Regions from separate parts of the Kitasatospora paranensis genome, predicted to be linked through region 3. Evidence: riboswitches for the same ligand, from Rfam matches in the RefSeq annotation. Region 3 holds a riboswitch; each other region holds the start of a gene.

Region 1 (3,265 bases), 940 kb from region 3:
GCTGGGTGGCGCGGGCCCGTGCCTCGTTGGCGGTGGGATCGGTGGCGCTGATCGCGGGGGCGACGTTCTGGGCGTCCGTCATCACCAGCAGATAGTGGCGGCTGTCGTACCAGGAGGTGTCTATGCCGCCGACGTAGGCCGAGGCGTCGCCGTCGAAGACCACGAACCAGGGCCGGATCCCGGCGTCGGTGTAGCCGGTGCGCGGGTCTCCGGAGGCGGCTCCGTGCACCGCCGGGAAGACCTGCGCCTGCCCGACCTTCCCGGCCGCGGCGAGGTTGCGCAGGTAGCCGCCGTACTCGACGTCGGTGTGCAGGGTGTCGAAGGGGTTGCCCTCCTCGACGGTGCCGGGAATGACATCGATCAGTACCCGTCCGGCCAGGGCCGCGCGGCTGGGCCAGTTACCGGCCCTGGCCGCCTCGTCGAGGGTGGAGTACGAACCACCGCCGGGCTTGGCAAGGAGATCGGCAGGGCGGAAGACGGTGTTGCCGAGATGTGCTGCGATCAGGCTGTCGAGCTGGGCGGGGCCCATACCGCGGTTGGCGGCGAAGCCGCCCTTGAGTTCGAGCTTGACGACGAGCGGGCCAGCGCCGGGGTGGGCGCCGAGCCAGACCCGGATGTCGTCGAAGCAGTTCTCCAGGTTCTTGTTGGTGCCGCCGCTGTACAGCTGGGAGGCGCTTGTTGCAGCGGTGCAGTTGTTGGAGTTGCCGAGGGGGTTGGAGTGGCTCACCTTCCACTCGGTGGTGATGGTGTCGGTCCAGACATCGAGCTCGATCATGCCCGTGCCGGTGTCCAGGCTCTGGGCGAGGAACGGGAAGGCGGCCGGGTCGTAGGTGTTGTGGATGCCGACGGTGGTGGCGGAGCCGAAGGGCAGGTCGCCGGTGCCGGTTGCACCGGAGGGCTGACCCGGGTTCAGGGCGGCGGCCGTGGCCAGCAGTCCCACAGCGAACGTACGGCGGAGCGTCACGGTGTCTCCTCGGGCGGATGCCTGGACGGCGGTCCGGGTGGGCCGCCGTCCGGCAGCATGGTGCACGGGAGCGACTTCAAGGTGACATGACAAGAAAACTTGGCTGAAGCTGACACTTCAACGGGCCGAGGAACATCCGCGTCGGGCAACATCCAGTGCGGGCTGGCGCGCCATGAAATGGTGGTGATCGGGAGGGGCGGGAGTAGGGGCCAGCATCCCCCGACACCCCGTCAGTCCTGCCGCCCGAGGACCCCGTGCGCGAGGAGTTCGGCGATGGCCGGGTCGGTCAGCCGGTAGCGGACCACCCGGCCGTCCCGCTCGCCGGTGACGACTCCTGCGGCGCGGAGCAGCCGCAGGGCCTGGGAAACGGCGGGGTCGCGTATTCCGGTTGCCACCGCAAGGTCGCTCACCGCGAGTGGGCCGGTTTCGTGGAGCGCGAGCAGCAGCGAGAGCCGCCCGGGGTCGGCGAGAAGGGCGAACCGCTCGGCCCACACACGTACATGCGCGGCGTCGCCGATGGCGGCGATCGCTTCGCAGACCCGATGGCCGTCGATGGTGCGGTGGCCGGCGCGGTCGGCGGGGACGAGGTGCATGCGGGCGATTCTCGCAGGTGCTCGGGCCGTGATCTTCAACACCTGCGCAGGTCTGCAGGCTTGCAGCTGTCATGGCGTCAGGCCTACGGTGGGCGGGCCGTGGTGCTCGGGAAGACCGGTGGTGGACCTCGTGGTCCCGAATCCGGAGCGGCCCTCGCCACTGTGATCGGGGTCATCCGTAGCCATCGGTGCCACTGGACGCGCAGCCGTCCGGGAAGGCCGGTTACGGAGTTCGTTCCGGGCCGGACGGCCGGGAGGGGAACCCGTCAGCCAGGAGACCGGCCGCGGCATCTCACGACGTCATTCCACGAGGTGCTGAAGCGTGATCCGCAGATGACCCTGCCCGTGACTGGTTCGACCCCGCCGCCTGCCGGGGCCGCAGGCGCACCGGTGTCCGCCGTTGCGCCCGCGGCCGCCTATCGGTGGGGTCGCGAGGACACTCTGCGTACCGCCGGACTGATGGCGGTGATTCTTGCCCTTCATGTGGTGGCGTTCGGAACGCTGTTCCTGCTGGTGGCGCCACACCACTACACCGTGGGGAACCAGGTGTTCGGGGCCGGCCTCGGCATCACCGCCTACACGCTCGGTATGCGGCATGCCTTTGACGCCGACCACATCGCGGTGATCGACAACACCACCCGCAAACTGATGGCGGACGGCCGGCGGCCGGTCTCGGTGGGCTTCTGGTTCGCGCTCGGGCATTCCTCGATGGTGGTGCTGATGGCGGCCCTGGTGGCGGGCGGCGCCAGGCTCGCGGGTGTGCTGATGGACGAGGACTCCACGATCCACCAGGTGCTCGGTGCGATCGGGACCACCGCCTCCGGCGCCTTCCTCTACCTCATCGCCGCGCTCAATCTGGTGGCGCTGACCGGCATCCTGCGGGTGTTCCGTGCGATGCGGCAGGGCCGTTTCGACGAAACGGAGTTGGAGGCTCAGCTCAACTCGCGCGGCCTGATGAACCGCATCCTCGGGCGGGCCACCCGGTCGATCTCCAGGCCCGGCCAGATGTTCCCGGTCGGGATGGTGCTGGGGCTGGGGTTCGATACGGCGACCGAGGTCACCCTGATGGTGATGGCGGGTTCGGGCGCGGCGGCCGGCCTCCCGTGGTACGGCATCGTCTGCCTGCCGTTGCTGTTCGCGGCCGGCATGAGCCTGTTCGACACGCTGGACGGCACGTTCATGAACTTCGCCTACCAGTGGGCGTTCTCCAACCCGGTGCGGAAGGTCTTCTACAACCTGACCATCACCGGGCTGTCGATCGCGGTGGCCTTTGTCATCGGCACCATCGAACTGGTGGCGGTGTTCCACGACAAGCTGGGTCTGACCGATCCGGTGAGCGGTTGGGTGGCCGGATTGAGCCTGGACAACGTCGGGTTCGTGATTGTCGGCCTCTTCGTGGTCGTCTGGGCGGCGGCGATCGGCTACTGGCGGATCGCCCGGGTCGAGCAGCGCTGGGCGTCGAGGTCGGACGGATGAACCTCACCTCCGGTGCCCCATGACCCGCTGCGCCCGTCACACCGCTGCGCCCCGTCACGCTGCTGGGCCCGCACCCCCGCACCGGCCCGTTGCCCCACGCCGCCCCGCACCCCGCAGGGCCCCGCATCCCGGCGGCGCCGTCCTGCGGTGCACAGCCATGGTCACGGGCATGGGTGCGCGCGTGCACGGGCGGGCATAGGCACGTGCCCGCACCCGTGCCCGCGCTACGCCG
Region 2 (3,265 bases), 790 kb from region 3:
CGGCGGCGGTGGCGCCGGGCGCGACGTGGGCGCCGAGGTTCACCGAGCCGAGGTTGCAGACGGCCGTCTCGGAGTCGTCGGTGACCTCCAGGATCTCCGTGCACAGGTTGGAGGAGTGCACGGTGCGGCCGGGCAGCGCGGTCTGGTTGGCGGCCCGGTTGGAGGCGTCCTTGAAGGTCATCCAGCCGTTGCCGGTCTGCGCGAGGGTGCGCATCATCCGGGCGTACAGGGTCTGCGCCGGGATGGTGCGGACGGCCTTGCCGGCCAGCTCGGCCTTGAGGTACGCCTCGTCGAAGTCGGCGCCCCACAGGTCGACCAGCTCGGGCACGTCGGCGGGGGAGAACAGCGACCAGTCCTGGTTCGCGTTGACCCGGCGCATGAACTCGTCCGGGATCCAGTGCGCGAGGTTCAGGTTGTGGGTACGGCGGGCCTCCTCGCCGGTGTTGTCGCGCAGTTCGAGGAACTCCTCGATGTCCGCGTGCCAGGTCTCCAGGTAGACGCAGGCCGCGCCCTTGCGGCGGCCGCCCTGGTTGACCGCGGCGACCGAGGAGTCGAGGGTGCGCAGGAACGGCACGATGCCGTTGGACTTGCCGTTGGTGCCGCGGATGAGCGAACCGCGCGAGCGGATCCGGGAGTAGGACAGGCCGATGCCGCCGGCGTGCTTGGACAGCCGGGCGATCTGCGCGTACCGGTTGTAGATCGAGTCGAGGTTGTCCAGCGGCGAGTCCAGCAGGTAGCAGGAGGACATCTGCGGGTGCTTGGTGCCGGAGTTGAAGAGCGTCGGAGAGGACGTCAGGTACTCCAGACGGCTCATCAGCCGGTACAGCTCGGCGACCTCGGCCACCGACTGCTCGCTGTCGCCGACCGCCAGGCCGGCGGCGACGCGCAGCAGGAAGTGCTGCGGGGTCTCCACGACCTTGCGGGTGATCGGGTGGCGCAGCAGGTAGCGGGACTGGACGGTGCGCAGGCCGAAGTACTCGAACCGGTCGTCGCCCTGAGGGTCGAGCAGCGAGTCGAACAGGGCCGCGTGCCGGGCCACGAGGGCGGCGGTGGCATCGCCGATCAGGCCTTCGGCGTGGCCGACGGCGATCGAGGCGGCGAAGGAGACCGCCCCCTGCGAGACGGCCTCGTCCTGGATCTCCAGGGCGAGCAGCCGGGCCGCGAGCTTCGAGTACTGGGGGTCCTCGGCGATCATCGACGCGGCGGCCTCCACGGCCAGCCCGCGCAGCTCGGCGAAGTCCGAGCCGGCGTGGCGTCCGCGCAGCGCGGCGGCGGCGACGTGACCGGGGTCCACCTGGGGGAGGTCGGTGCTGCGGTCGGTGAGCAGCCGGAGCAACGCCGCACCGGGGTCGTTCCGGGCGGAGTCGGCGAGACCCTGGGAGGGCAGGGTGACTGAGGCAGCGACGGTCAAGGCGCACTCTCTCCTGTGGCGGCAGCGGTCGGGGCACCTCCCGGCTGGGGAGGCCGCCCGGGCCGGCGCGGCAGGGGAGGACGGCACGCCCGATCGTGATCGGGGCGCGCACCGCCCACCCGGCCCACCCGCGAGGCCCGGACGTACAGCTGTGCTTCATGGCCTCTGCGGGGAAGCCCTGTGGCACACGGTCGGCAGGTCCTCGGACTGTGCGGGCCCCGGCGTAGGGGAGCCTGCTCACCGTTGCGGGGCAGTCCCGGACTTCCACCGGATTCCCCTGCGTCGACAGCGAGAGTGAGCATACATGTTGTGGTGTCTCGTTGATGTACCCCCATATCTTGTGCACGGAGCGTGTCGCGTCCGTGTCGCGTCCGTGGCGCGGGCTGCCCGGAGGACCACGTTCCGCGCATCCGTCCCGCCCCCGACCTGCCCGTCCTGCTCACGGAATGGTCACCACCCGGGACCCTCGTGGGCGCCATGGCCTACGATCTCAGCTCATGAGCGACGGAACGGGAGCACCGCCCGGCTGGAATGGTCAGCCCGCATCCCAGGGGGGCCGTCCGGTACCCCCGAGGGTCAGGCGACGCAGGGTGGTCAGCCCTTCCCGCCGCAGGCCGGATTCGGCCCGCCGACGTTCCCTTCGCAGGCGACCCCGCCCCCGTGGCAGACGCAGCCGTCCGCCGGTTCCGCGATGCCGGACTGGGAGGCGCTCGCCGAGCGGCACGAGGCCAGGTCCCGCAAGCGCAAGCTGATGTGGACCGGCGGCATCGTGCTCGCGGCGGTCGTGCTCGGCGGTGCCGTCGGCACGGTCGTGGTCGGCGGCATGCACCACGGCCCGACCCCCGGCCCGACGGCCAGCGGCAGCAGTGCGGCCTCCCCCGCCCGTCCGGGTCCGGCGCCTCCGCGGCGGCCAACTCGCCCACCGTGGCCGGGCAGCCGGAGCTGCTCGCCGACCGCTCCGGGCAGTCGAACATAGCCATGGGGCCGGACGCGCAGCTGAGCGAGGTCCAGGGCGGCTGGGCGCTGCGGCTGCGCAGCAACGGCAACTCCTTCGCGCAGTCCGCCAACCAGGTCGTGGACGTCACCAAGAGCTTCTCCATCTCCGCCTGGGTCTACAACGAGGCTCCCGGCGGCTCCCGTTCGGCGATCAGTGAGGGCGACGGGGTCTCGTACTCCTTCGACCTGGCGCGGGACGACGCGAACGGCAAGCAGGCCTGGGTGTTCCGGGTCCAGACCAAGGACGGCGGCGCGGACGGCACGGTCGTCACCGCCACCGCCCCCACCACCCTGGCGACGGTCGGTCAGTGGGCGCTGCTCACCGGCGTGTACGACGCCGACCAGAAGGCCGTCACGCTCTACGTCAACGGGGCGTCGGCCGCCACCGAGAAGGTCGGCGGCGGCATCTGGGCCGGTCCGGGCCCGCTGCAGCTCGGCCGCAGCCGGCACCACGGCATCTGGGGCGGCAGCTGGGCCGGCGTCATCGGCCGCATCCTGGTCTGGGACAAGGCGCTGAATCCCACGCAGGTCGCCAGCCTCAAGGGCGGCGGCACCGGTCTGAGTGCCAAGCCCAGCGGCTCCTGGCTGGTCGGCGGCTGACGGTCCGTCCACTCCGCCGCCGGCCCCGCGAAGCCGGCGGTGTGGCCCCGCACACATCTGGCGTTGTGTCACAGCCATGCCCAGTATGAAAAGATGACGCCCGTTGGAACGGGGAAGCGACCGTCGGCTATCGTCGGGTCGCATCGGGTTGCGGTGTCGGCCGAACATGGTCGGCCGCGGCCCCGGGGGATCGGGTGTTCGACGCGTGAGGGGTCGACGGGCCATGGCCTGTGACCAACCCGGGCCGTCCGTACCGCA
Region 3 (3,265 bases):
GGGCAGCCGCAGCGAGTGCAGCAGCGGCAGCACCGGCAGGGCCTGCCGGCGGTCGGTGCCCGGGCCGTGCACCAGGATCACCCAGAGCCCGCGGATCCCGGCCACGTGCCAGGCCGGCAGCGGGCCGAGCTCGCCGTCCACCACGCCCTCGGAGTAGGTGAGGCCGACGGAGGTGGCCGGGTCCCCGGTGTACACCCGCGCGGTGAGCCGGACCTCCTGCCCGGTGCGCAGCGTGCCGCTGTCGGTGCCGAGCAGGCGGCGGGTCACGCCCTGCGGGCCCGTGCCGAGCACGTCGCCGACCACGGCGTGGCCGCCGTCCTTCCACTCCAGGGCGTAGCGGCCCGGGCGGGCGGTCTCGACGCTGCGGGTGACGGTGACCCGGTCGGGGGCGAGGGCCTGGACGCGCAGGCCCGCGGCGGACGGCGCGGGCGCGCCCGCGAAGCCCGGCCGGACGGCGCGCTCGGAGGCCCGCCGGCCGAGCAGCAGCACCGCGGCGCCGGCTCCGGCCGCAGTGGCGGTGGCGGCGACGACGGCGGCGGTTCCCCAACGCATGGCGCTCCCCGGTCTGCTGGACTGCGACGGCATGGCGTCTCCAGTGCACGCCCCCGGACGGCCCCGGGCCACCGGAGCGGGGCCGTCCGTGGCCGTCAGACCGGGATGTCGAAGCGGTGCCGGCCGAGCAGTTCCCAGAAGCGGACGGGCAGCGGGGTGGCCGGCGGCCCGTCGGCGGCCGGGGCCGAGGCGCCCCAGTGCGAGGGGACGCGGTACCCGTTCTGAAGGTCCGCCAGGGCCGCCGAGAGCACCTCCGGCGGGGCCGGCACCATCCGGGCCACCGCGGCCGCCTGGGCCTGCCAGCGGCCGTCGACGACCTGCCGCAGGCACCGCTCCAGCTGTTCCTGGCGGCCGGTGACCCGGACGAGCGTGCGCAGCGGGATGCCGAGGGCGTGGGCCAGGGCGTGGCTCTGCTCCTCGTCGGCGTCCCAGTGGCCGGTGGCCTCGGCCCGGGCGTAGGTCGGCAGGGAGACGCCGATCCGGCGGGCGGCCTGGTCGGCGGTCAGCTCCCGGGCGAGCCGGTGGTCCCGCAGGGTGGCCGGCGGGGTGCCCATCAGCTGGGCGGGCGGGCACCACAGGGCGCGGGCGAGGGCGATGAACTCCTCCTCGGAGGGGCGCAGCCCACCGCTCTCCCAGGCGAGGACGTGGGTGGGCAGCAGCCGGACGCCGTGCGCGGCCATCCCCTCGGCGACCTGGCCGGGCGTCAGGCCGAGCCCGGCCCGGTGCGCCCGCGCGGCCTGCGGGGAGAAGGGCACCGGCGGCGGGAGGGGCGGTCTTCGTCGCATGCGACTGAACGTACGGGCGGGCCCGCGGGGCCATCACCCGCCGAACACACGAAGCGGTCGCCGGCGGCCCGGGACGGCGGGTGGAGGATCCTACGAGCGGCGGCGGCCGATCCTGGAGGATCGTCGGAGGGAGCGACGGCGTCAGGGCGCCCCGGACCTGCGACGGTGTGTGACCAACCCCTCCGCAGGCTCTGTTGACGCCCGGTCGCGGCGCGTGATGGGATCCTTGCGCCATACGGAGGCATGCAGAGGAAGCCGGTGCGAGTCCGGCGCGGTCCCGCCACTGTCACCGGGGAGCACGCTCGACCACATGGTCACGGCGGTCCGCCACAGGGTCGCCGGAAGGCCCGAGGGTGCGTTCGACCCGGAAGCCAGGAGACTCTCGCCGCCGGTTCGTCGATCCAGGGCGCGGACCCTGAGTGAGGACACGCACGCCATGCAGGCTGCCCAGCGGTCGCCGTTCCACCACGCCCTGGACGCCTCGCCGTGCCACGGCTGAGGCCCGCCTCCCCCTATCTGCTGGGCGCCGTCGCCGGGTATCTCGCCGACGCCGCGCTGGCCGACCCCGTCGGGGCCACCCGGTGGCGCTGTTCGGCACCGCCGCCGGCCGGCTGGAGCGCGCGCTGTGGCGCGACCACCGGGGCGCCGGGGCCGCGTTCACCGCGCTGAGCGTGGGCGCCGTGGCGGCAGGCGCGGTGGCCGTCGAGCGGGCGCTGGGGCGCCGCCCCGGGGCGCGCACCGCGTTCACCGCGGCGGCGGCCTGGACGGTGCTGGGCGGCACCTCGCTGAGCCGGGAGGCGCGCACCGTCGGCCGGGCCCTGGCGGCCGGCGACCTGGCCGCCGCCCGCCGGCGGCTGCCGCACCTGTGCGGCCGCGACCCGAGCGGGCTGGACGAGCAGCAGGTGGCCCGCGCGGTGGTCGAGTCGGTGGCGGAGAACACCGCCGACGCCGTCGTCAACGCGCTGGTGTGGGGGGCGGTCGCCGGCGCGCCGGGGCTGCTGGCCTTCCGTGCCGTCAACACCCTGGACGCGATGGTCGGTCACCGCTCGCCCCGCCACCTGCGGTTCGGCTGGGCCGCGGCCCGGCTGGACGACGTCGCGGGCTGGCCCGGCGCGCGGCTGACGGCACTGCTGACGGTCGCGGCCGCCGAGCACCCGCGGACGGCGCTGCGGGTCTGGCGGCGCGACGGCTCGTCACATCCGAGCCCGAACGCGGGTCAGGCCGAGTCGGCGTTCGCGGGCGCGCTCGGCGTCCGGCTGGGCGGCACCCTGGCCTACGGCACCCGGGTGGAGCACCGGCCGGTGCTGGGGGCGGAGCTGCGGCCGGTCGGCGTCGCGGACATCGAACGGGCCTGCCGGCTGTCGCGCCGGGTGGGGATCCTCGCCCTGGCGGCGACGGTCGGAGCCCGGGCGCTGGGTGGTGCCGTCCGCCGCGGACGCACCCGTGGGAAGGGGAACGGATCGTGAGCAACGCGCTGCTGGTGGCGGGGACGACCTCGGACGCCGGGAAGAGCGTGGTGACGGCCGGCATCTGCCGCTGGCTGGCCCGGCAGGGGGTGCGGGTCGCCCCTTCAAGGCGCAGAACATGTCGCTGAACTCCTTCGTGACGGCGGACGGCGCCGAGATCGGCCGCGCCCAGGCGATGCAGGCGCAGGCCGCCCGGGTCGAGCCGGAGGCGGCGATGAACCCCGTGCTGCTCAAGCCCGGCGCGGACGGCCGCAGCCAGGTGGTGCTGCTCGGCCACCCGGTCGCCGAGGTCGGCGCGCTGGACTACCGCGAGCGCAAGCCCGTCCTGCTGGAGCGGGCCCTGGAGTGCCTGGCCGACCTGCGCAGCCGGTACGAGGTGGTGGTCTGCGAGGGAGCCGGTTCGCCCGCCGAGATCAACCTGCGGGACCGCGACATCGCCAACATGGGGCTGGCCACGGCCGC

Evidence for each region. Region 3 has a riboswitch for cobalamin ahead of ABEB13_RS28840 (cobalamin biosynthesis protein). Riboswitches for the same ligand answer to the same signal wherever they lie in the genome.
Region 1: linked by a shared signal. The riboswitch ahead of nicT (Nickel transporter NicT) and the one ahead of ABEB13_RS28840 (cobalamin biosynthesis protein) in region 3 are both predicted to bind cobalamin.
Region 2: linked by a shared signal. The riboswitch ahead of ABEB13_RS25385 (ribonucleoside-diphosphate reductase subunit alpha) and the one ahead of ABEB13_RS28840 (cobalamin biosynthesis protein) in region 3 are both predicted to bind cobalamin.

The regions. Positions count from the first base shown of each region.
Region 1 is NZ_BAABKV010000001.1:6,999,458-7,002,722, forward strand. Features, by position in the region: gene ABEB13_RS33275 (phosphatidylinositol-specific phospholipase C domain-containing protein) at 1-964, opposite strand, end outside; gene ABEB13_RS33280 (ArsR/SmtB family transcription factor) at 1,195-1,557, opposite strand; cobalamin riboswitch at 1,641-1,858, shown strand; gene nicT (Nickel transporter NicT) at 1,891-3,033, shown strand; gene ABEB13_RS33290 (EamA family transporter) at 3,258-3,265, opposite strand, start outside.
Region 2 is NZ_BAABKV010000001.1:5,272,989-5,276,253, forward strand. Features, by position in the region: gene ABEB13_RS25385 (ribonucleoside-diphosphate reductase subunit alpha) at 1-1,387, opposite strand, end outside; cobalamin riboswitch at 1,588-1,719, opposite strand; gene ABEB13_RS25390 (hypothetical protein) at 2,103-2,387, shown strand; gene ABEB13_RS25395 (LamG domain-containing protein) at 2,336-3,007, shown strand.
Region 3 is NZ_BAABKV010000001.1:6,062,211-6,065,475, reverse strand. Features, by position in the region: gene ABEB13_RS28850 (alpha/beta hydrolase family protein) at 1-552, opposite strand, end outside; gene ABEB13_RS28845 (helix-turn-helix domain-containing protein) at 648-1,337, opposite strand; cobalamin riboswitch at 1,560-1,741, shown strand; partial or broken gene ABEB13_RS28840 (cobalamin biosynthesis protein) at 1,833-2,803, shown strand; partial or broken gene ABEB13_RS28835 (cobyric acid synthase) at 2,800-3,265, shown strand, end outside.